DNA from 3 places in the Kitasatospora atroaurantiaca genome. Region 1 is predicted to be linked to each of the others. Evidence: predicted binding sites of a transcription regulator. Region 1 holds the regulator's gene; each other region holds the start of a gene.
What was found. The regulator HrcA, encoded in region 1, represses chaperone genes, less so after heat shock. The targets are predictions, from matches to a motif close to TTNGCACTCNGNNNNNCNGAGTGCNAA.
Positions count from the first base shown of each region.

Region 2: a site for HrcA is predicted at 4,385-4,411, ahead of groL (chaperonin GroEL). Genes of this name have one in related genera too.
Region 3: a site for HrcA is predicted at 2,633-2,659, ahead of FB465_RS20815 (FmdB family zinc ribbon protein). Genes of this name have one in related genera too.

Region 1 covers NZ_VIVR01000001.1:2,402,213-2,408,981, forward strand. Annotated here, with positions in the region: gene FB465_RS11170 (S41 family peptidase) at 1-2,584, opposite strand, end outside; gene FB465_RS11175 (16S rRNA (uracil(1498)-N(3))-methyltransferase) at 2,642-3,391, opposite strand; gene dnaJ (molecular chaperone DnaJ) at 3,727-4,869, opposite strand; gene hrcA (heat-inducible transcriptional repressor HrcA) at 4,940-6,028, opposite strand; gene htpX (zinc metalloprotease HtpX) at 6,294-6,769, shown strand, end outside.
Region 2 covers NZ_VIVR01000001.1:4,361,235-4,368,003, forward strand. Annotated here, with positions in the region: gene FB465_RS20075 (alpha,alpha-trehalose-phosphate synthase (UDP-forming)) at 1-375, opposite strand, end outside; gene FB465_RS20080 (glucosyl-3-phosphoglycerate synthase) at 572-1,579, opposite strand; SAM riboswitch class I at 1,717-1,848, shown strand; gene thrC (threonine synthase) at 1,866-3,155, shown strand; gene FB465_RS20090 (ubiquitin-like small modifier protein 1) at 3,185-3,463, shown strand; gene FB465_RS20095 (cold-shock protein) at 4,062-4,265, shown strand; gene groL (chaperonin GroEL) at 4,569-6,191, shown strand; gene FB465_RS20105 (hypothetical protein) at 6,345-6,704, shown strand; gene FB465_RS20110 (DUF4031 domain-containing protein) at 6,701-6,769, shown strand, end outside.
Region 3 covers NZ_VIVR01000001.1:4,524,342-4,531,110, forward strand. Annotated here, with positions in the region: gene FB465_RS20795 (sigma-70 family RNA polymerase sigma factor) at 1-866, shown strand, start outside; gene FB465_RS20800 (hypothetical protein) at 988-1,200, shown strand; gene mscL (large conductance mechanosensitive channel protein MscL) at 1,208-1,624, opposite strand; gene FB465_RS20810 (hypothetical protein) at 1,708-2,064, opposite strand; gene FB465_RS20815 (FmdB family zinc ribbon protein) at 2,301-2,609, opposite strand; gene FB465_RS20820 (MFS transporter) at 2,736-4,034, opposite strand; gene FB465_RS20825 (potassium/proton antiporter) at 4,337-5,821, opposite strand; gene FB465_RS20830 (penicillin acylase family protein) at 6,032-6,769, shown strand, end outside.

The DNA.
Region 1 (6,769 bases):
CGGCCACCCAGTCGTGGTAGCGCAGCGGCTCCTCGTCGGCCAGCGGGACGATCACCGGGTGCCGCCGGTCCGAGCCGTCCTTGCCCGCCACCGTCAGCTCGACCGGCTGGCCGGCCGTGCCCGCGAGCAGCGGGGCGGGGCCGGTGACCGGGTCGACCGGGCGGCCGTTGACGGCGAGCACTGCGTCCCCGACCCGGACGGCGGCACCGGGCGCAGCCAGCGGCGAACGGGCCCGCGGGTCGGAGGACTCGCCGGGCAGGATCCGCCCGACCCGCCACACCTCGCCGTCCTTCACCAGGTCCGCGCCGAGCAGGCCCTGGCGGCGGGCCGCCTCGGTGCCCCGGCCGGGCGGCATGACGTACGCGTGCGAGGTGCCCAGCTCGCCGACGGTCTCCCAGAGCAGGTCGACCAGCTCGTCGTGCGAGCCGACCCGCTCCACGAGCGGCCGGTAGCGGGCCAGCGCTCCGGCCCAGTCGAAGCCGTTCAGGTCGGCGCGCCAGTAGTTGTCGCGCATCAGGCGGCCGTTCTCGTCGAACATCTGCCGCCACTCGGCCGCCGGGTCGATGGTGACCCGGACCCGGGCGAGGTCCACGTCGAGGTCCTCGTCGTCACCGGCCTTGTGGTCGGCGGGGACGATCCGCAGCCCGTCCTCGTCGAGCACCGCGAGGCGGCCGCCGTCGCCGCTGACGGCGAAGCCGTCCAGCTCGGCGAGGAGCTGCTCGGCCTTGAGCTTCTTGAGGTCGAAGCGCTCCAGGGCCGGACGCGGATGGTCGTCCTCCAGCGAGGCGGCGTTGTCGCCGAGCTCGCCGAGCAGCGGCAGGCGGGTCCAGAGCACGCCGTCCTTGGCCGCGCGCAGGCTGCCGAAGCGGCCGCCCTCGACCGGGAACGGGATGATCCGGTCCGCGATCCCCTCCAGGTCGACCCGGGTCGCGGGCGCGGTGTCGGTGCTCTCCTCGGCGGCGTCCTTCTTCTTCGGCTCCTCGTCCTCGCCCACCGGGCGCCCGGCCCGCTGCGGGCCGAAGGGTGACGGGGTGTCGGCCGCCAGGGTGATCAGGTAGGGGCGGCAGCCGGTCGGGAAGGAGAGGTCGAAGACGTGCGCGTCGTACACCGGGTCGAAGTTGCGCACCGACAGGAAGGCGAGGTGCTTGCCGTCGGCCGTGAAGGCCGGCGAGTAGTCGATGAAGCGCTGCGGGGTGGCCTCGCTGACCGTACGGGTCGTCAGGTCGGCCAGCATGATCTGCCGCAGCGCCCAGGGGCTGAGCACCGGCTGGGACCAGGCCAGCCACCCCGAGTCCGGGGCGAAGACCAGGCCGTTGACCTCGCCGTTCTCGCTGCGGGCGAGCTCGTGGACGGCGCCGTCGGCCAGACCGACCAGCAGGACCCGGCCGTCGTGCGAGGCGACCGCGAGCTGCTTGCCGTCCGGCGAGACGGCCAGGCCCAGCACCCGGCCGAGCTGCCCGGCGGCGAGCCGGCGGCGCTCGGTGCCCAGCACCGCGGGGGCGTAGTCGATCGCGTCGTCACCCTCGGCGTCGGTGACCCAGACGGCCCCCTGCTCGCCGTCGGCGCCGGGCACGACCCTGGCCAGCCGCGCCCGGACCCCGGGCGTCTCCTCCAGCACCCGGGCTGGGCCCTCACGGTGCGTCAGCCAGTGCACGCTGCCGCGCACCACGACGGCGCCGGCCCGGCCGGTGCGGTCGGGGGCGACACTCTCCAGCTGCCCGGCGGCCGGGACGGGGTGCGGCTGACGGCCCGTCCGGGAGCCCCCGAGCCGGACGGTCAGGCGGCGCGGCTCGGCGCCGTCCAGGTCGTCGAGGATCCAGAGCTCCCCGGCGCTGTGCCAGACCACCCGGGTGCCGTCCGTGGAGGCGTTGCGGGCGTAGAACTCTCCCTCGGTGTGGCGGCGGAGGTCGGAGCCGTCCGGGAGGCTGGACCACAGCTGCCCGGTGCCCTCGTGGTCCGACAGGAAGGCGACCCGGCCGCCCACCCAGAGCGGGGACTCGATGTTGCCGTCCAGGTCCACGTGCAGGCGGTGGAACTCCCGCGCGCCGATCCAGAGCTTGCCCACCGTGCCGCCCCGGTAGCGCTTCCAGTGCGCGGGCTCGCGGCTCCAGGCGGAGAGCAGCAGGGTGCGCTCGCCGTCCGGCTCCTGGGCGAGGCCGCCGATCGGCCCGTACGGGAGCCTGCCGGGCTCGCCGCCGTCCAGCGGCACGGCGAAGGCCCAGGTGCGGCGCAGGGTGGCCTGGCCGGCGGTGGTGACGGCGATCGGGCGGCCGTCCGCGGTCCAGCCGCGCAGGCCCGTCCTGGCGCTGCCCCAGTAGGTCAGGCGGCGGGAGGGGCCGCCCTCGGTGGGGGCGACGTGGATCTCGGGTGCGCCGTCGCGGGTGGACGTCCAGGCGATGTGCCGGCCGTCGGGCGAGAACCTCGGGTGGCCGACCGGGACCTGGTCGGCCGTCAGCCGCCAGGCGCGGCCTCCGCTGATCGGCGCCAGCCAGATGTCGTCCTCGGCGACGAAGGTGACGAGGTCACCGTGCAGGTGGGGGTGGCGCAGATAGGCGCCGACGTCGGTGCTCTGGGGTTCGGTCACGGATCCACGGTACAAAGCACCGGGGGCGAACTCAGGCGTTTCTCCGTGAGCGATCGCTCAGGACCAGCGGCCGGTCCGGCCCAGCAGCAGCGCACCGGCCGCCACCCCGGCGGTCGAGGTGCGCAGCACCGACGGGCCGAGCCGGTACGGCTTCGCGCCGGCCTCGGCGAAGGCGGCGAGCTCGTCCGGGGAGACCCCGCCCTCGGGGCCGACGATCAGGACGATGTCCCCGGTGTCCGGCAGGGAGGCGGACGCGAGCGGCTCGGCTCCCTCCTCGTGGAGGACGGCGGCCAGCGAGGCCGAGGCCAGCAACGGCGCCAGCCGGCGGGTCGTCATCAGCTCGCGGACCTCGGGGAAGCGCAGGCGGCGTGACTGCTTCCCGGCCTCCCGGGCGGTGGCCCGCCACTTGGCCAGGGCCTTGGCCCCCCGCTCGCCCTTCCACTGGGTGATACAGCGGGAGGCGGCCCACGGGATCACCACGTCCACGCCGACCTCGGTCATGGTCTCGACGGCCAGCTCACCCCGGTCGCCCTTGGGCAGCGCCTGGACGACCACGATCCGGGGCGCCGGCTCCGGCTCCTGACGCACCGTCGCCACGGTGACGTCCAGGGCGTCCTTGCCGTGGACGGTCGTGACCGTGCCGTCCGCACCCAGGCCGAGCCCGTCCGCGAGGGTGACCGCCTCGCCGGGCTCCAGCCGCTTCACGGCAGCGGCATGCCGCCCCTCCGGGCCGTCCAGCCGTACCACGTCGCCCACGGACACCCCGGTGAGCCTGCTGGTCTCGACAACGAACACGGGCGCGGTCACGGGGCAAACCTCCGGTCATACGTACTGATAGTGCGTCCAGACGAACTGGTCGGGTCAACCCTCAGGGGCGCGGGGAACTGCGCGAACCGGAAGGCTCCGGAGCCGCACCGAACCGTACGGAGCAACCCGTGCCGCCCCCACGAACTGCTCAGGGAACCCCAGGGGCGCGGGGAACTGCGCGAGACGGGAGGCGACTCCGTTCACCCGGTCTCGGTGAGCAGGTGGCACCCGGTACCCGTCCGTTGAGACGGTGCGGCAGGCGGTCTTCCGATTTCGCGCAGTTCCTCGCACCCCTGAAGGTTGCCCTTCCAGAAGGACGCCCCTGAAGGTGCTGCTCAGCGGCCGTTGAAGGCGTCCTTCAGGCGGGAGAAGAGCCCCTGCTGGCCCGGCGCGAACTGGCCGGAGGGCCGTTCCTCGCCTCGCAGCACCGCAAGCCGCCGCAGCAGCTCCTCCTGCTCCGGGTCGAGCTTGGTGGGCGTCTGCACCTCGACATGCACTATCAGGTCACCCCGCCCGCCACCGCGCAGGTGGGTGATACCCCGGCCGTGCAGCGGGATCGACTGGCCGGACTGGGTGCCGGGCCGGATGTCGACCTCCTCCATGCCGTCCAGCGTCTGCAGCGGCACCTGGGTGCCGAGCGAGGCGGCCGTCATCGGGATGGTGACCGTGCAGTGCAGGTCGTCGCCACGGCGCTGGAAGGTCGGGTGCGCGGTCTCGGCGATCTCGACGTACAGGTCGCCTGCCGGGCCGCCGCCGGGGCCGACCTCGCCCTCGCCGGCCAGCTGGATCCGGGTGCCGTTGTCGACGCCCGCCGGGATCTTGACGGTCAGCGTACGGCGGGCGCGGACCCGGCCGTCGCCGGCGCACTCGGGGCACGGGGTCGGCACGACCGTGCCGAAGCCCTGGCACTGCGGGCAGGGACGGGAGGTCATGACCTGGCCCAGGAAGGACCGGGTGACCTGGGAGACCTCGCCCTTGCCGCGGCACATGTCACAGGTCTGCGCGGAGGTGCCGGGAGCGGCGCCCTCGCCGGAGCAGGTGGTACAGGTGACGGCCGTGTCGACCTGGAGTTCCTTGGTGGTGCCGAAGGCGGCCTCCTCCAGGGTGATCTCCAGGCGGATCATGGCGTCCTGGCCGCGCCGGGTGCGCGAACGCGGGCCCCGCTGGCCGGAGGCCGCGCCGAAGAAGGCGTCCATGATGTCGGAGAAGCCGAAGCCGGCCGCGCCCGCGCCGAAGCCGCCCGCGCCGCCGCCACCGTTCGGGGAGAGCGGGTCGCCGCCGAGGTCGTAGACCTGGCGCTTGGCCGGGTCGGAGAGCACCTCGTAGGCGGCGTTGATCTCCTTGAACCGCTCCTGCGTCTTCGGGTCCGGGTTGACGTCCGGGTGCAGTTCACGGGCAAGGCGTCGGAACGCCTTCTTGATCTCGTCCTGCCCCGCATCCCGTCGGACGCCGAGTACCGCGTAGTAGTCCGTGGCCACCAAATGCTCCGCTTGTTCCGCCTCTAGAAGTGCTGCGACTGGTTGTCACCGTTGAAACGGTGCTGTGTTGCTACGACTCGGCCAGGATCTGGCCCACGTACCGTGCCACCGCTCGCACCGCCCCCATTGTGCCCGGGTAGTCCATCCGGGTCGGACCGATCACACCCAACTTCGCAACACTCTGGTCGCCCGAACCGTAGCCGACCGAGACCACCGAGGTGGAATTGAGGCCTTCGTACTCGTTCTCGTGCCCGATTCTGACCATCATCCCGGCATCGGCCGTCTCACCCAGCAGGCGCAGCAGCACCACCTGCTCCTCGAGGGCCTCCAGCACCGGCTGGATGGTGAGCGGGAAGTCGTGCCCGAAGCGGGTCAGGTTGGCCGTGCCGGCCAGCATGATCCGCTCCTCGTTCTGCTCGGCCAGGGTCTCGAAGAGGGTGGCCAGGACGGTGGTGACGGTCGGCCGGTCGGCCGTCTCGAAGGCCGCCGGGAGGTCCTCCAGCAGACCGGGGACGTCGGGGAGGCGCTGGCCGCCCGCGTGGGCGTTCAGCTTGGCACGCAGCTCGGCCAGGACGGTCTCGCCCACCGTGCCCGGGCAGTCGACCATCCGCTGCTCGACCCGGCCGGTGTTGGTGATCAGGACCAGCATCACCTTGGCCGGCGCGAGCGCGACCAGCTCGACGTGCCGGACGGTGGACCGGGACAGCGACGGGTACTGGACCACCGCGACCTGCCGGGTGAGCTGCGCGAGCAGACGCACCGTACGGGCCACCACGTCGTCCAGGTCGACCGCGCCGTCCAGGAAGTGCCGGATGGCCCGGCGCTCGGGGGCGCTCATCGGCTTGACCTCGGCCAGCCGGTCGACGAAGAGGCGGTAGCCCTTGTCGGTCGGGATACGGCCGGCGCTGGTGTGCGGCTGGTGGATGTAGCCGTCCTCCTCCAGCGTCGCCATGTCGTTGCGCACGGTGGCCGGGGAGACGCCGAGGTTGTGCCGCTCGACCAGGGCCTTCGAGCCGACCGGCTCCTCGGTGCCCACGTAGTCCTGCACGATGGCGCGCAGCACCGCGAGCTTGCGCTCGTCCAGCGGCCGGACGTCAAGACGGGTGTCGAGCTGGCGAGCATCCGACTTGCGTTCGTCGGCCCTGCGCTCGCTGAACATGGCACGCACCTCCGTCTTCGTCCGTTGAACCGTCTGAACCGTCAACCCACCAGCCCTTGGCACTCTGGAAGGCAGAGTGCCAGAACCGTACTTGCCAGTGTACGGGGCGGGTACGACGGCAGGAACGGCCCGCCCACGTGATCCTCGACGTGATCCCCGGCAGATCCGCCGCGCGCGGATCGTGCCGCCAGGCCCGGCGAGTGGCAGCATCGAAGGCGAGCGAGCTACTTCGCGAGCTGTTTCGCGCGCTATCTGAGGAGCAGCGATGTCGGCGTCACCGCAGCACTCCCGCTTCGCACCCGACCGTGGGCTGACCGGTCGGATGGTCACCACGATGTTCCTGATCGGATTGCTCTACGTCGGCTTCACCGGTGTGCTGATCGCCCTGCTGCGCGGGGCGTGGCCGCTGATCGTCCTGATCTCCGGCGGGCTCTTCGTGGCCCAGTTCTGGTTCAGCGACAAGATCACCGAGCGGGCGATGGGCGCCCACGAGGTCACCCCCGAGCAGTACCCGCAGCTGCACGGCACCATTGACCGGCTCTGCGCGCTCGCCGACATGCCCAAACCCCGGGTCGCCGTCGCCAACAACGACATGCCGAACGCCTTCGCCACCGGCCGCAAGCCCGAGAAGGCGGTGGTCTGCGTGACCACCGGAATGCTGCGACGACTGGAGCCCGAGGAGCTGGAGGGCGTCCTGGCGCATGAGCTCTCGCACGTCGCACACCGGGACGTCGCGGTGAT
Region 2 (6,769 bases), 2.0 Mb from region 1:
GGGGGTGTCGTACAGCAGGTGGTGGACGAACCAGAGGGTGGAGTTGGCCACGCCGTTGTAGGCGCGGGTGAAGGTGGCGGGGTCGATGTCCAGCATGCGGACGGCCTGTCCGCCGACGTCGAAGCCGCCGAGGTCGAGCCGCCCGTCGGGGGACTGCCGGGCGGCCGTGCGGTCGGCGTCGCCGAGGGCAGCGCAGACCCAGACTGCGGACGGGTCGTCGATCGCCGAGAGCCCGGAGACCAGGCCTCCACCGCCTCTGCGCAGGGTCAGTGAGCCGTCGTCCTCGATGGTGAAGGACACCGGGCCGCGGTTGGAGGCCACCAGGATCGGGGCGCTGCCGGTCGGATTCGAACGTTCGGTCGCGAGATCGGCCATGCTTCCAACCTTGCCGGGTGCCCCGGGCGGCAAACCACTCGCCGCGCGGAGACGCTCGCGCTGAGGGATAACGGCAGGGGCGCGGGGAACTGCGCGAGGCGGAAGGTACGGCGCCGCAGTCTTCCGATTTCGCGCAGTTCCCCGCGCCCCTGGTGGTTCACCGCCTGCGTCGGTCTGCCACCTCTGAGGACGGGGCTCACCGCTTGCGCCGGTACTCCGGGACGGTCCGCATCGGTGGGCGTTCCAGGGCGCCGACCGGGTGGGTGTGGGCGGTGAAGTCGCGGGTTTCGGGGTCGCGGGTGAACTGGGTGAGCAGGGGGTGGACCAGGTCCGCGGAGGCCTTCAGGCGGTGGGTGCGGTCGAGGCGCTCCAGGGCCGTCCGGTAGATGGTCGCGGCCATCCTGCCGAGGGCCTGGCCGTCCTGGTGCCGGTGATGCCGGACGCCGACGTCCACCTGGGCCAGCGCGTCCAGGCCGACCGCGTCCAGGGCGTCCACCAGCAGCCCGAGCTCGACTCCGTAGCCGGTCGGGAAGTGCAGTTGCTCGAGCAGCGAGCGGCGGGCCGCGTACTCGCCGCCCAGCGGCTGGACGAAGCCGGCCAGCTGCGGCCAGTGCAGGTTGAGCAGCGGGCGCGCGACCAGCTCGGTGACCCGGCCGCCGCCCGCCGGGACCACCGCTCCGTCGGTCTCCAGCGGGCGGTCGTACATCGCCTTGACCAGCTGGATCTCCGGGTCGGTGAGCAGCGGGCCGACGATCCCCGAGACGAAGGCCGGGTCGAACTCCCGCAGGTCGGCGTCGATGAAGCAGACGATCTCGCCGGAGGTGACCAGCAGCGAGCGCCAGAGCACCTCGCCCTTGCCCGGCGCGGCGGGCAGCCGGGGGAGTATGTCGTCCCGGTGCACCACCCGGGCGCCGGCGTCGGCGGCCATCTGCGCCGTCCGGTCGACCGAGCCTGAGTCGACCACCACCAGCTCGTCCACCAGCGGCAGCCGCTCCATCAGCTCGCGGCGGATCACCCGGACGATCTCGCCGACCGTCGGCTCCTCGTCCAGTGCGGGCAGGACCACGCTGACCGTGCCGGCCGGGCCCGCCGCCTTCTTGGCGGCCAGCAGGGTGCGCGCCGGACGGTCGGCCGCGGTCCAGGAGCGGCGGCGCAGCCAGGACGCCACCTCCGGGAGCGGGGCCGGGGTCAGCTGGTCGGGCAAGACAACACTCCTAGAAAGATCTATCTCGCGTGGCGGACGGTCGGCTTCACGGCTGACGCCTTCGGTTACAGTCTTCGTACTGCGGTCGGACCTTTGCACATCGGGGTCTGTCCCAGAGAGTGACCACAACTTCATAGAGCTCATCCAGAGGGACTGAGGGAACGGCCCGTTGAAGTCCCGGCAACCTTCTCGCTCGGCTGTCACAGGCCCCGGCGGGACAGGTGCCAATTCCGTCCTGTGGCGCGACCGCGTCACGGGGAAGATGAGGAGAGAGGCCTCCGCCATCATGGCTACCGCTACCCCTGTTCCAGTTTCCGCCCCGACCGTCGACCTCGGCCCCGCTGCCGCGCTGTCCTGTCGTGAGTGCGGCACCCGCTTCCCGCTCGGTCCCAGCTTCGCGTGCCTGGAGTGCTTCGGCCCGCTGGAGATCGCGTACGACTTCGGCTCGGCCGAGGCCGAGGAGCTCCGGAAGCAGATCGAGTCCGGCCCCGCCAGCATCTGGCGCTACGCTCCGCTGCTGCCCGTCCCGGCCGACGTCGCCTCGAAGCCGAACCTGAACCCGGGGTGGACCCCGCTGGTCAAGGCCGACAACCTGGGCCGTGAGCTGGGCTTCACCGCGCAGCTGCACATCAAGGACGACTCGGGCAACCCGACCCACTCCTTCAAGGACCGGGTGGTCGCCTGCGCCATCGAGGCGGCGCGCGCCTTCAACTTCACGACCCTCTCCTGCTCCTCCACCGGCAACCTGGCCGGCGCCGTCGGTGCCGCGGCCGCCCGGGCCGGGTTCAAGTCCTGCGTGTTCATCCCGCACGACCTGGAGCAGGGCAAGGTCGTCATGGCCGGGATCTACGGCGGCGAGCTGGTCGGCATCGAGGGCAACTACGACGACGTGAACCGCTTCTGCTCGGAGCTGATCGGCGACCCGGCCGGCGAGGGCTGGGGCTTCGTCAACGTCAACCTGCGCCCGTACTACGGCGAGGGCTCGAAGACGCTGGCGTACGAGATCTGCGAGCAGCTCGGCTGGCGGCTGCCGGAGCAGATCGTCATCCCGATCGCCTCGGGCTCGCAGCTCACCAAGATCGACAAGGGTCTGCAGGAGCTGATCAAGCTCGGCCTGGTCGAGGACCGGCCGTACAAGATCTTCGGGGCCCAGGCGGAGGGCTGCTCCCCGGTCTCCGCCGCCTTCAAGGCCGGCCACGACGTGATCCGCCCGGTCAAGCCGGACACCATCGCCAAGTCGCTGGCGATCGGCAACCCGGCGGACGGCCCGTACGTGCTCGACATCGCCCGCCGCACCGGCGGCGCCGTCGAGGACGTCACCGACGCCGAGGTGGTGGCCGCGATCAAGCTGCTGGCCCGTACCGAGGGCATCTTCGCCGAGACCGCGGGCGGCGTGACCGTCGGCGTGCTCAAGAAGCTGGTCGAGACCGGCCAGCTGGACCCGGCGAAGGAGACCGTCGCGATCAACACCGGCGACGGCCTGAAGACCCTTGACGCGGTGGCCGATGCGGGCCTGACCGCCACCATCCGCCCGACGCTGGACTCCTTCCGCGCCGCCGGCCTCGCGTCCGCCTGACCTCCCCCCTCACCCTGCAAGGAGCCCGCATGAGCGCCAACGTCCGCATCCCGACCATCCTGCGCACCTACACCGGCGGTGCCGCTGAGGTGGCGGCGGAGGGTGCCACCCTGTCCGCCGTCATCCAGGACCTCGACGCCAACCACCCGGGCATCGCGGCCCGCATTCTGGACGACGCCGGCAAGCTCCGCCGATTCGTCAACGTGTACGTGAATGACGACGACGTGCGTTTCGCCGAGGGCCTGGAGACCGAGATCAAGGACGGCGCGGGCATCTCCATCATCCCGGCCGTGGCCGGCGGCTGCTGAGCCGGGAACGCCCTACCATACCCCTGAGCCGTCGTCAGGCCCGGAATGCCAATTCCGGCCTGGCGGCGGCTCTCGGTGTGCCGCGCGGATATTTCCGCACTTGAGAGGGAGTAGAGTGCGCAGGTGTCAGCGCTTCTCCCCCCGCCGACCGCGCTTCTCCGCCTGAGTCGTCTCCCGGCTGGTGCCCCACGCACCGTCAGCCGATCGCATACGCAAGGCTCGTCCGGCCGCTGAGACGGCCGTTGAACAGTACGAAGCAAAAGATGTCAGGCAGGCGTCATAAATCTGTCGGTGATATGTGGCATTCGTCCGCTATGCCCAGCGCGAATTGCCGCCATGTGCCGCTTTCATCCCGTGATATCCGATAACTGCGCGGGGGAATTCTCGAAAGTTGGGCCTGTTGCAGAGGGCGTCTGTCCGGATACATTCAGCCGCGGTCGACGCATTCACCCGCTGACCGGCCACCTTCCGGTGGACTCGGCGGAGGACTGCGGCGTGCACGGCTGTGCCCAGGGGGGGTCCCCGGGCCGGCCTACCAGACCTGGGCCCGCATCCTGCGGGTCCGTGAAGGGCCAGCACAGCACAAGGGGAGTTCGGAATGGCTCAGGGCACCGTCAAGTGGTTCAACGCGGAGAAGGGCTACGGCTTCATCGCGGTCGACGGTGGTGCGGACGTGTTCGTCCACTACAGCGCGATCCAGATGGACGGCTACCGCACCCTCGAGGAGGGCCAGCGGGTCGAGTTCGAGATCTCCCAGGGACAGAAGGGCCCGCAGGCGGACATGGTCCGCGCGGCGGTCTGACCTTCCGACCTGCGGAGCCTCGGCTCGGTCACGAGCTGGTGCTCAACTGCTTCAGCAGCGGGCCCGCACGACACCTGTCGTGCGGGCCCGTCGGCGTCCGTGCGTGTCGGTCGATTGGGCTTGCACTCGATACCCGAGAGTGCTAATCATTGGCGTTAGCACTCACAGCTTGAGAGTGACAACGGACCGGGTCGGTGAGGCCCCCGGGAGCGGTAGGGGACAGGACCCCCGCACACCAGGGCCGTCCGTCGCGGGCACCCTTCGGTCCGGTGCAGTCGACCGCGTCCCGGAGGACCACTTCACATGGCAAAGATCATCGCGTTTGACGAGGAAGCTCGCCGCGGCCTTGAGCGCGGGATGAACCAGCTTGCCGACGCCGTCAAGGTGACGCTTGGCCCCAAGGGCCGCAACGTCGTCCTTGAGAAGAAGTGGGGCGCCCCCACGATCACCAACGACGGTGTCTCCATCGCCAAGGAGATCGAGCTCGAGGACCCCTACGAGAAGATCGGCGCGGAGCTCGTCAAGGAGGTCGCCAAGAAGACCGACGACGTCGCGGGTGACGGCACCACCACCGCCACCGTGCTCGCCCAGGCTCTCGTCCGCGAGGGCCTGCGCAACGTCGCCGCCGGCGCCAACCCGATGGCCCTGAAGCGCGGCATCGAGAAGGCCGTCGCGGCCGTCTCCGACCAGCTGCTCGCTCAGGCCAAGGACGTGGAGACCAAGGAGCAGATCGCCTCCACCGCCTCCATCTCCGCCGCCGACACCCAGATCGGCGAGCTCATCGCCGAGGCGATGGACAAGGTCGGCAAGGAAGGCGTCATCACCGTCGAGGAGAGCAACACCTTCGGTCTGGAGCTCGAGCTCACCGAGGGCATGCGCTTCGACAAGGGCTACATCTCCGCCTACTTCGCCACCGACCTGGAGCGGATGGAGGCGTCCTTCGAGGACCCGTACATCCTGATTGCCAACTCCAAGATCGGTTCCGTCAAGGACCTGCTCCCGCTCCTCGAGAAGGTCATGCAGAGCGGCAAGCCGCTCGTCATCATCGCCGAGGACGTCGAGGGCGAGGCCCTGTCGACCCTGGTCGTCAACAAGATCCGTGGCACCTTCAAGTCCGTCGCCGTCAAGGCCCCGGGCTTCGGTGACCGTCGCAAGGCCATGCTCGGCGACATCGCCATCCTCACCGGTGGCACCGTCATCTCCGAGGAGGTCGGCCTCAAGCTCGAGAACGCCGGGCTGGAGCTGCTGGGCACCGCCCGCAAGGTCGTCATCACCAAGGACGAGACCACCATCGTCGACGGTGGCGGCGACAGCGAGCAGGTCGCGGGCCGCGTGAACCAGATCCGCGCCGAGATCGAGAACAGCGACTCGGACTACGACCGCGAGAAGCTCCAGGAGCGCCTCGCCAAGCTGGCCGGCGGCGTGGCCGTCATCAAGGCCGGCGCGGCGACCGAGGTCGAGCTCAAGGAGCGCAAGCACCGCATCGAGGACGCCGTTCGCAACGCGAAGGCGGCCGTCGAGGAGGGCATCGTCGCCGGTGGCGGCGTCGCCCTGCTGCAGGCCTCCGTGGCCTTCGACAAGCTCGAGCTGGACGGCGACGAGGCCACCGGCGCCAACATCGTCCGTGTGGCGCTCGAGGCCCCGATCAAGCAGATCGCGACCAACGCCGGCCTCGAGGGCGGCGTCGTGGTGGAGAAGGTTCGCAACCTCCCCGCCGGCCACGGCCTGAACGCCGCGACCAACGAGTACGTCGACCTCATCGCCGCGGGCATCATCGACCCGGCCAAGGTCACCCGCTCCGCGCTGCAGAACGCCGCCTCCATCGCGGCGCTCTTCCTCACCACCGAGGCCGTCATCGCCGACAAGCCGGAGAAGGCGGGCGCCCCCGCCGGCGGCGGCATGCCGGGCGGTGACATGGACTTCTGATCCCCTTCTGGGATCGGCGAGTTCTGATCGTCCACGAGGGCGGTCTCCCCACGCGGGAGGCCGCCCTCGAGGCGTTTTCACCCCTGCGTGGCCTCGGCATCGAGGATCTGGTGGGCTTTCTACGGACCGTGGGTGCTGCGGGACAATAGGTGGATGCCGTCCACTCCTGACATCGAAGCCGCGCTGCACAGTGCGCGGGCGCTGATCCTTGCCGACCTGACCGCACGGGACGTGGCGGACGCCGCCATGGTCTCGCTGGTCGAGGATGCCGTGACGCACCGGCGGTGGTGGCTGGAGCAGTGGCCCGACGGTACGGACTTCGTGCTCGGGCTGGTGGCGCAGGACGTCCAGGACGCGCTGCTGGAGGCGTACGGCCGCTGGCCGCTGTGCGAGACGTGCGCGGCGGACGGCGACCCGCACGCGCTGAGTGTCGAGCCCGAGCTGGGGCCCGAGCCGCACTGGGTGTGCGGCAAGGAGGGCGTCGTGGTCGCGCCCGTCGGGCAGCTGTCGTGATACTCATCGACCCGCCCGTCTGGCCCGGCCACGGGAAGCTCTGGTCGCACCTGGTGAGCGACGTC
Region 3 (6,769 bases), 2.1 Mb from region 1:
TCGCCAGGACTCCCCTGCTCGATGCCGCCGAGGAGGTCGAGCTCTCGCTGCGCATCGAGGCGGGCGTCTACGCCCAGCACCTGCTGGAAGAGGACGCCCTGCCCAAGGGTGCGAAGCGTGAGGAGCTGGAGGCGATAGCCGAGGATGCCGAGCGGGCGAAGGACGTCTTCATCCGTTCCAATCTGCGACTGGTGGTCGCCGTGGCCCGGCGCTACCCGCGCAGCGGCCTCCCGCTGCTCGACCTGATCCAGGAAGGCAACGCCGGCCTGGTACGGGCGGTCGAGAAGTTCGACTACGCCAAGGGCTTCAAGTTCTCGACCTACGCGACGTGGTGGATCCGGCAGGCGATCACCCGGTCGATCGCCGACCAGTCGCGCACCATCCGCCTGCCCGTGCACCTGGTCGAGGAGCTCGGGCGGATCCGCCGGGTGCAGCGTGAGAAGGCGAAGGAGCTGGGCCGGGAGGCCGACCCCGCCGAGGTCGCGGCGGAGCTCGACACCACCGAGCAGCGCGTCAAGGACGTACTGGACTGGGCCCGGGACCCGGTCAGTCTGAACATGTCGGTCGACGACGAGGGCGAGACCCAGTTCGGCGACCTGGTCGAGGACACCGGCGCGACCTCCCCGGAGGACGCCGTGATGGTGATGCTCCGCCGCGAGGAACTGGACGACCTGATCGGCCGCCTCGACGACCGGACGGCCTCGATCATCCGCTCCCGCTACGGGATGGAGGACGGCCGCGAGCGCACGCTGACGGAGGTGGGCAAGCAGCACGGGCTCACCCGGGAGCGGATCCGCCAGATCGAGAAGCACGCCCTGGCCGAACTCAAGAAGATCGCCGACCACGCGGGCTTCGAGGCCGCCTGAGCCGCCTCCCACCCGCTCCGCCATGGCCCCCGGTACGGCTTCGGTCGAACCGGGGGTTCTGTGCGGCCTACGCTGAAAGGGCGGTATGAGCTGTGCTGGAGAGACCGGAGGAGCGGGACAGATGGGCGAGCAGCGGGCAGAGCGGCCGGAGGCCGTGAGCACCTCCGACAAGCCGGACCGGCCGAAGGCGAAGCTGGTCTTCGACGACCCGCTGGACCGGCAGACCGGCGACGACACGGACAGTGGCTGGGGTGAGCGCCCGGGCGGCTCGGACGGGGGCGGCGGACGCGGCCTGGACTGGTACCTGAGCCAGCGGCCGCCGCACCACGGATAGTGGGGCCTCAGGCCTGGCGGACCAGGGCGTCGCGGATCTCGGTGAGCAGGACCACCTCCTTGGCCTCGGCGTCGGCCGCCACCTCCTCGGGCGTCTGACGGCCGGCCATGTAGCGCCGCATGGGGACGATGAGCACGAAGTAGACGACTGCGGCCGTGATCACGAACTGCAGTGCGGCGCTCAGCACGGAGCCCCACAGGATGTAGATGCCGGAGGTGACGTTGCCCGCCGCGTCCTTGCTGCAGGGGCCCTTGAGGCAGGAGGCGTAGGTCGCCAGGTCCTTGCTGCCGAACAGACCGATGAGGGGATTGATGACGCCTTTCACGAAGGCGTTGATGATGTTCGTGAATGCCGCACCGATGACGACAGCCACGGCGAGGTCGATGATATTGCCGCGGAGCAGGAATTCCTTGAAGCCCTTCATGCCGCGCTGAACGACAGCGGCATCGAAAGGTCACGGGTGAATGTCGGGTCGCCCGGTTGACGGGTCCGGGCTGTTCGGAGGGATCATCGGCCGGCCGGCGGCGTGCCGGTGCAGCGGGGGGTGCCGGCCGGTTCGGCGGCCGCCGCGGAGCTTGCGGCCGGGGGAGGCGAGCCCGGACGGAGCGGCCCGGACGCCAGAGCGGTGGCGGCGGCGAGCAGCCCGGCCACCACCACCCCGGGCCGGTGCCGGACGGCCTGCTGGAGCCGGTGCCGCCCACCCGCGCCACGCCGGATCGGCGGGAAGGCCGGGACGGCGCGCCGCGGCGGGACGGCGGGTGCCGCCGCGGGCGCAGCGGCACGCGAGTGCTGCGGGTGCTGCGAGTGGTGGGACGACACGGTCACGGGGGAGAGGGGCAGCAGGGGCGCAAGGTACGTGGTCATCGCTGGGCACCGCCTCGGATCGGAGTTCGCGAGCCCGGTACCGGACTCGCGAGATCAGAGTGCGGCCTCCGCAATGGACCGGGAATACCTCACCGAATTCCTGTGGACAACCCCGGCCTGTGGATAACTGTTGTCACTCACAGGAGTGACGCAGTCGTATAAAAAGGGCCCGGGATCAGAGAATCCCGGGCCCTTCACGCATGACGTTCCACGTGTGTCTGCGTCAGCTGGCAGCGCTAGCCGGCAGCGCTGCCGCTCGTGCTCGACGCCGCAGCCGCGGGTGCGGCGGCAGTGGACGGCGCCGACGAGGTCGACGACGAGGTCGAGGAGGCCGACGACGAGGACGAGCTCACCGTGCTGCTCGACGAGGAGCGGCTGTCGGTGCGGTAGAAGCCCGAGCCCTTGAAGACCACGCCCACCGCCGAGAAGACCTTGCGGAGCTTCCCCTCGCAGTCCGGGCACGTGGTCAGCGCCTCGTCGGTGAACTTCTGCACCGCCTCGAGGCCGTTGCCGCACTCGGTGCACTGGTACTGGTACGTGGGCACTTGTCTTCCTCCTGCACTTCCCCCTGGCACTCTCGCCTGATGAGTGCTAACGACGGTCAATGATGCGGCATTCCGCTGGATCAGTCCAGCGCTCCTGGTGTGAGCTACCTCCGGCGGAGGACGGCCTCAGCCCTTCCCGACACCCGCCAGCGCCGGCGAGGCGCTGCTCCGGGCGACGGTGCGGCTCGGCGTGCTGGGCGCGACCAGCAGCCGTCGCAGCGACACCAGCGCGGCCAGGCCGAGCCCGGCCCCGGCCACCGGTACGACGAACCCGGCCGAAGCGCCGTACCCGTCGATCAGCTGCCCGGCCGCGGTGGAGCCCGCGGCCAGACCCAGGCCGATCGCGCCGGTCAGCCAGGTGAAGGCCTCGGTCTTGGCGCCGTCCGCGACCAGCGTCTCGACCAGGGTGTAGCCGGTGATCAGCGTCGGTGCGATGGCCAGTCCGCAGACCAGCCCGGCGACCGCGAGGGCGGTCAGGTTGGGCATCGCCCAGAGCGTGGAGCAGCCCAGGACCAGCAGTGCGTAGCTGCCCAGCATCCGCTGCCGGGCCGAGCGCCGCCAGGCGACCATGCCGTACAGCACGCCGGCCAGCATGCTGCCGCCCGCGAAGATGCCGTAGACGGTGCCGCTGACGCCGGGCTGGCCCGCCGCCTCGGCGAAGGCGGTCACGGAGACCTGCATGGCTCCGAAGACCGTCCCGACGCCCAGGAACGAGCCGGCCAGCAGCCGTACGCCCGGCGAGGCCAGGGCGGACACCCGCCGCGCGCCCGGCACCCGCGGGTGGCGGGCCGGGGCGGTGCGGCGCTGGGCGGCGAAGGCCAGTCCGCCGACCACGGTCAGCGCGGCCTCGGCGATCAGCCCGGCGGACGGCGAGACCCCGGTCGCGATGGCGGTGGCCAGCACCGGGCCGACCACGAAGGTGAACTCGTCCGTCACGGACTCGAAGGCGAACGCGGTGTTCAGGGTCTTGGGGGAGTCGGCGGACAGCTTGCCGACCCAGCGGGCCCGGACCATCGCGCCGATCTGCGGCACGCTGGCACCCGCCGGAGCGGCTGCCAGGAACAGCGTCCAGACCGGGGCGTGCCCCAGGGCGAGTGCGATCAGCGCACCGACCGAGAGCGCGTGCAGGGCGACGCTGGGCAGCAGCACGGCGGCCTGCCCGTACCGGTCGGCGAGCCGACCGGTCTGCGGGCCGACGAAGGCCTGGGAGACGGCGGAGACCGCCGCGACGGCGCCGGCAGTGCCGTACGAGCCGTGGGTGTCGAAGACCAGCAGCACGATGCCCAGGCTGAGCATCGCGTATGGGAGCCGCGCGGCGAAGGCGGGCACCAGGAACGTCCAGGCGCCGGGGGTGCGCAGCAGCGCACCGTAGCCAACTCGCGTCGGAATGGGGGTTTCGACCGTTCGGCGGGCCGTCACGGTCATGCCTTCCTGCTGCCTGGTAGCGCGGAAGGGGCATGGGAAAGCCCCGACGGCGCCGAGAGTCGTCCTCTCGCGCGTCGACCGGGGTGATACCGGGTCCGGCTGGCCAGATCGTGGAAGCGGGGGCCAGAGGGCAGTGAAGAGTGCTGCGGACCGCGGCCGCCGAGCGGTCGCGCCAACTCTGCATCAGACAGATGTTGCGGGTGTTCAAGTAGCTGAAGAAATGATGCTTCTCCACGATGGTACGCGCTCTGAACCAATTCGTCCGGCCAACGCAAGGTGAACGTTGCGCAAAACACACGAACCTAGCGTCCGCGAAGCCATCCGGCGAGCTTTCCGCCCTTGTCCACGGCCCGCAGCCGCCGCTCCGCCGCCTCGCTGACCTCCGGGGTGGTGACCACCAGCAGCTCGTCCCTGGCCCGCAGCACCGTCGTCTTGTCCGGGACGAAGCTCGAGCCTTCCCGGACCACCAGCGTCACGGCGGCCCCGGCCGGCAGGCGCAGCTCGCCGACCTCGACGCCGGACATCCGGGAGGTCTCCGAGAGCGCCACCGAGAGCAGCTGGCCGTGCAGCCGCTCGAGCGGCGCCGACTCGATGCCGAGGTCCTGGCCCATCGAGCCCTCACCGATGCGCAGCCAGCGGGCGACCAGCGGCAGCGTCGGGCCCTGGAGCAGAGTGAAGACGACGACCAGGATGAAGACGATGTTGAAGACCTCCTGCGCCTGCGGCACCTCCGCCACCAGCGGGATGGTCGCCAGCACGATGGGCACCGCGCCGCGCAGCCCGGCCCAGCTGAGCAGGGCCTGCTCGCGCCAGGGCAGCTTGAACGGCGTCACCGTCGCCAGCACCGAGGCCGGCCGGGCCAGGAAGACCAGCACGGCGCCGATCACCAGGGCAGGCACGATCGCCGACCCCATGGTGTCGGGGCTGCAGAGCAGACCGAGCACGACGAACATGCCGATCTGCCCGATCCAGGCCAGCCCGTCGGCGAAGCCGCGGACCGCGGGGCCGTGCGGCAGCTTGGCGTTGCCGAGGATCACGGCGGCGATGTAGACGGCGAGGAAGCCGGAGCCGTGCAGCAGGGCGCCCCCCGCGTACGCCAGCACGGCCAGCGACATGACGGCGATCGGGTAGAGGCCCGAGGACGGCAGTGCGACGTGCTTGATCCCGTACGCGCCGAGCCTGCCGACCGTGTAGCCCACGGCGGCGCCGATGGCCAGCTCGCCGATGATCGTGCCGACCAGGACGTACCAGGGGTCCAGCGGACCGGTGGTGGCGAAGGCGACCACCAGGATCACCACCGGGGCGTCGTTGAAGCCGGACTCCGCCTCGAGGAGGCCGGTCAGCCGGGACGGCAGCGGCACCATCCGCAGCACGGAGAAGACCGCGGCCGCGTCCGTGGAGGAGACGATCGCGCCGAGCAGCAGCGAGACCCGCCAGTCGAAGCCGGCCAGCCAGTGCGCCCCCGCGGCGGTGACGAAGACGCTCACCGCGACCCCGGCGGTGGCCAGCGCGGTGGCGGCCGGCATCACCGGTCTGATGGCCCGCCAGCTGGTCTTCAGGCCGCCCTCGGCGAGGATCACCACCAGGGCCGCATAGCCGAGGACCTGGGTGAGCGAGGCGTTGTTGAAGGTGACGCCGAGGCCGTTCTGGCCCAGGGCGACGCCGATGCCCAGGTAGATCAGCAGGCTGGGCAGTCCGGAGCGGGACGAGATGCGCACGGCGACCACCGCGACCAGGAGGATCACGGAGAACTCGAGCAGGAAGCGGTTCAGGTGGTCGACAGTCACGCAGGGGCACCTCGGCGCAGGGAGGGGGCGGCTGATGAGTCGTTACTCAGTCTAACATTTTACCTGCTCTTTGATGATCCGAGTCCGCCCAGCGAGACAGGTAAGGTCCACCTGATCCAACCGTGGACGTCCCCCGTGCATGTCCGCCACTTGAGTCGCCCTAATGTGGTGACCTGTCACGGCCGCAAACAGACCCAGCCAAGGACCCAGATGCCCCGCTCGAAGAAGTTCCGGCGCGCCCGTCTGATCGTGCTCGTGCTGACCGTCCTGCTCGTGGCCGGTACGGCCGGCGCCGGCTACTGGGCCGTGAGCGCCGTCCGGGCCTCGTTCCCGGACGTGACCGGCAGCATCACGGTGGCCGGGATGTCCGCCCCGGTGGACGTGAAGCGGGACGCCAACGGGATCCCGCAGCTGTACGCCGACACGCCCGAGGACCTGTTCCGCGCCCAGGGCTACGTGCAGGCCCAGGACCGGTTCTGGGAGATGGACGTCCGACGGCACATCACCTCGGGCCGGCTCTCCGAGATGTTCGGCTCCGGCCAGGTCGAGACCGACTCCTTCCTGCGCACCATGGGCTGGCGCCAGGTGGCCCAGCAGGAGTTCGACACCCAGCTCTCCGCCGACGCCAAGAAGTACCTGCAGGCGTACGCGGACGGCGTGAACGTCTGGCTCGGCCAGCACCCCGGTGGCCAGAGCGCATCGTTGGAGTACGCACTGCTCGGTGCGGTGAACGGCGACTACAAGCCCGAGCGGTGGAGCCCCGTCGACTCGGTGGCCTGGCTCAAGGCGATGGCCTGGAACCTCTCCGGCAACATGCAGGAGGAGATCGACCGCTCGCTGCTGGCGCAGGACTTCAGCCAGGACAAGATCGCCCAGCTCTACCCGGACTACCCGTACGCCCGCAACGGCACCATCGTGAAGACCGGAAGCGTCGCGCCCGACGGCGGC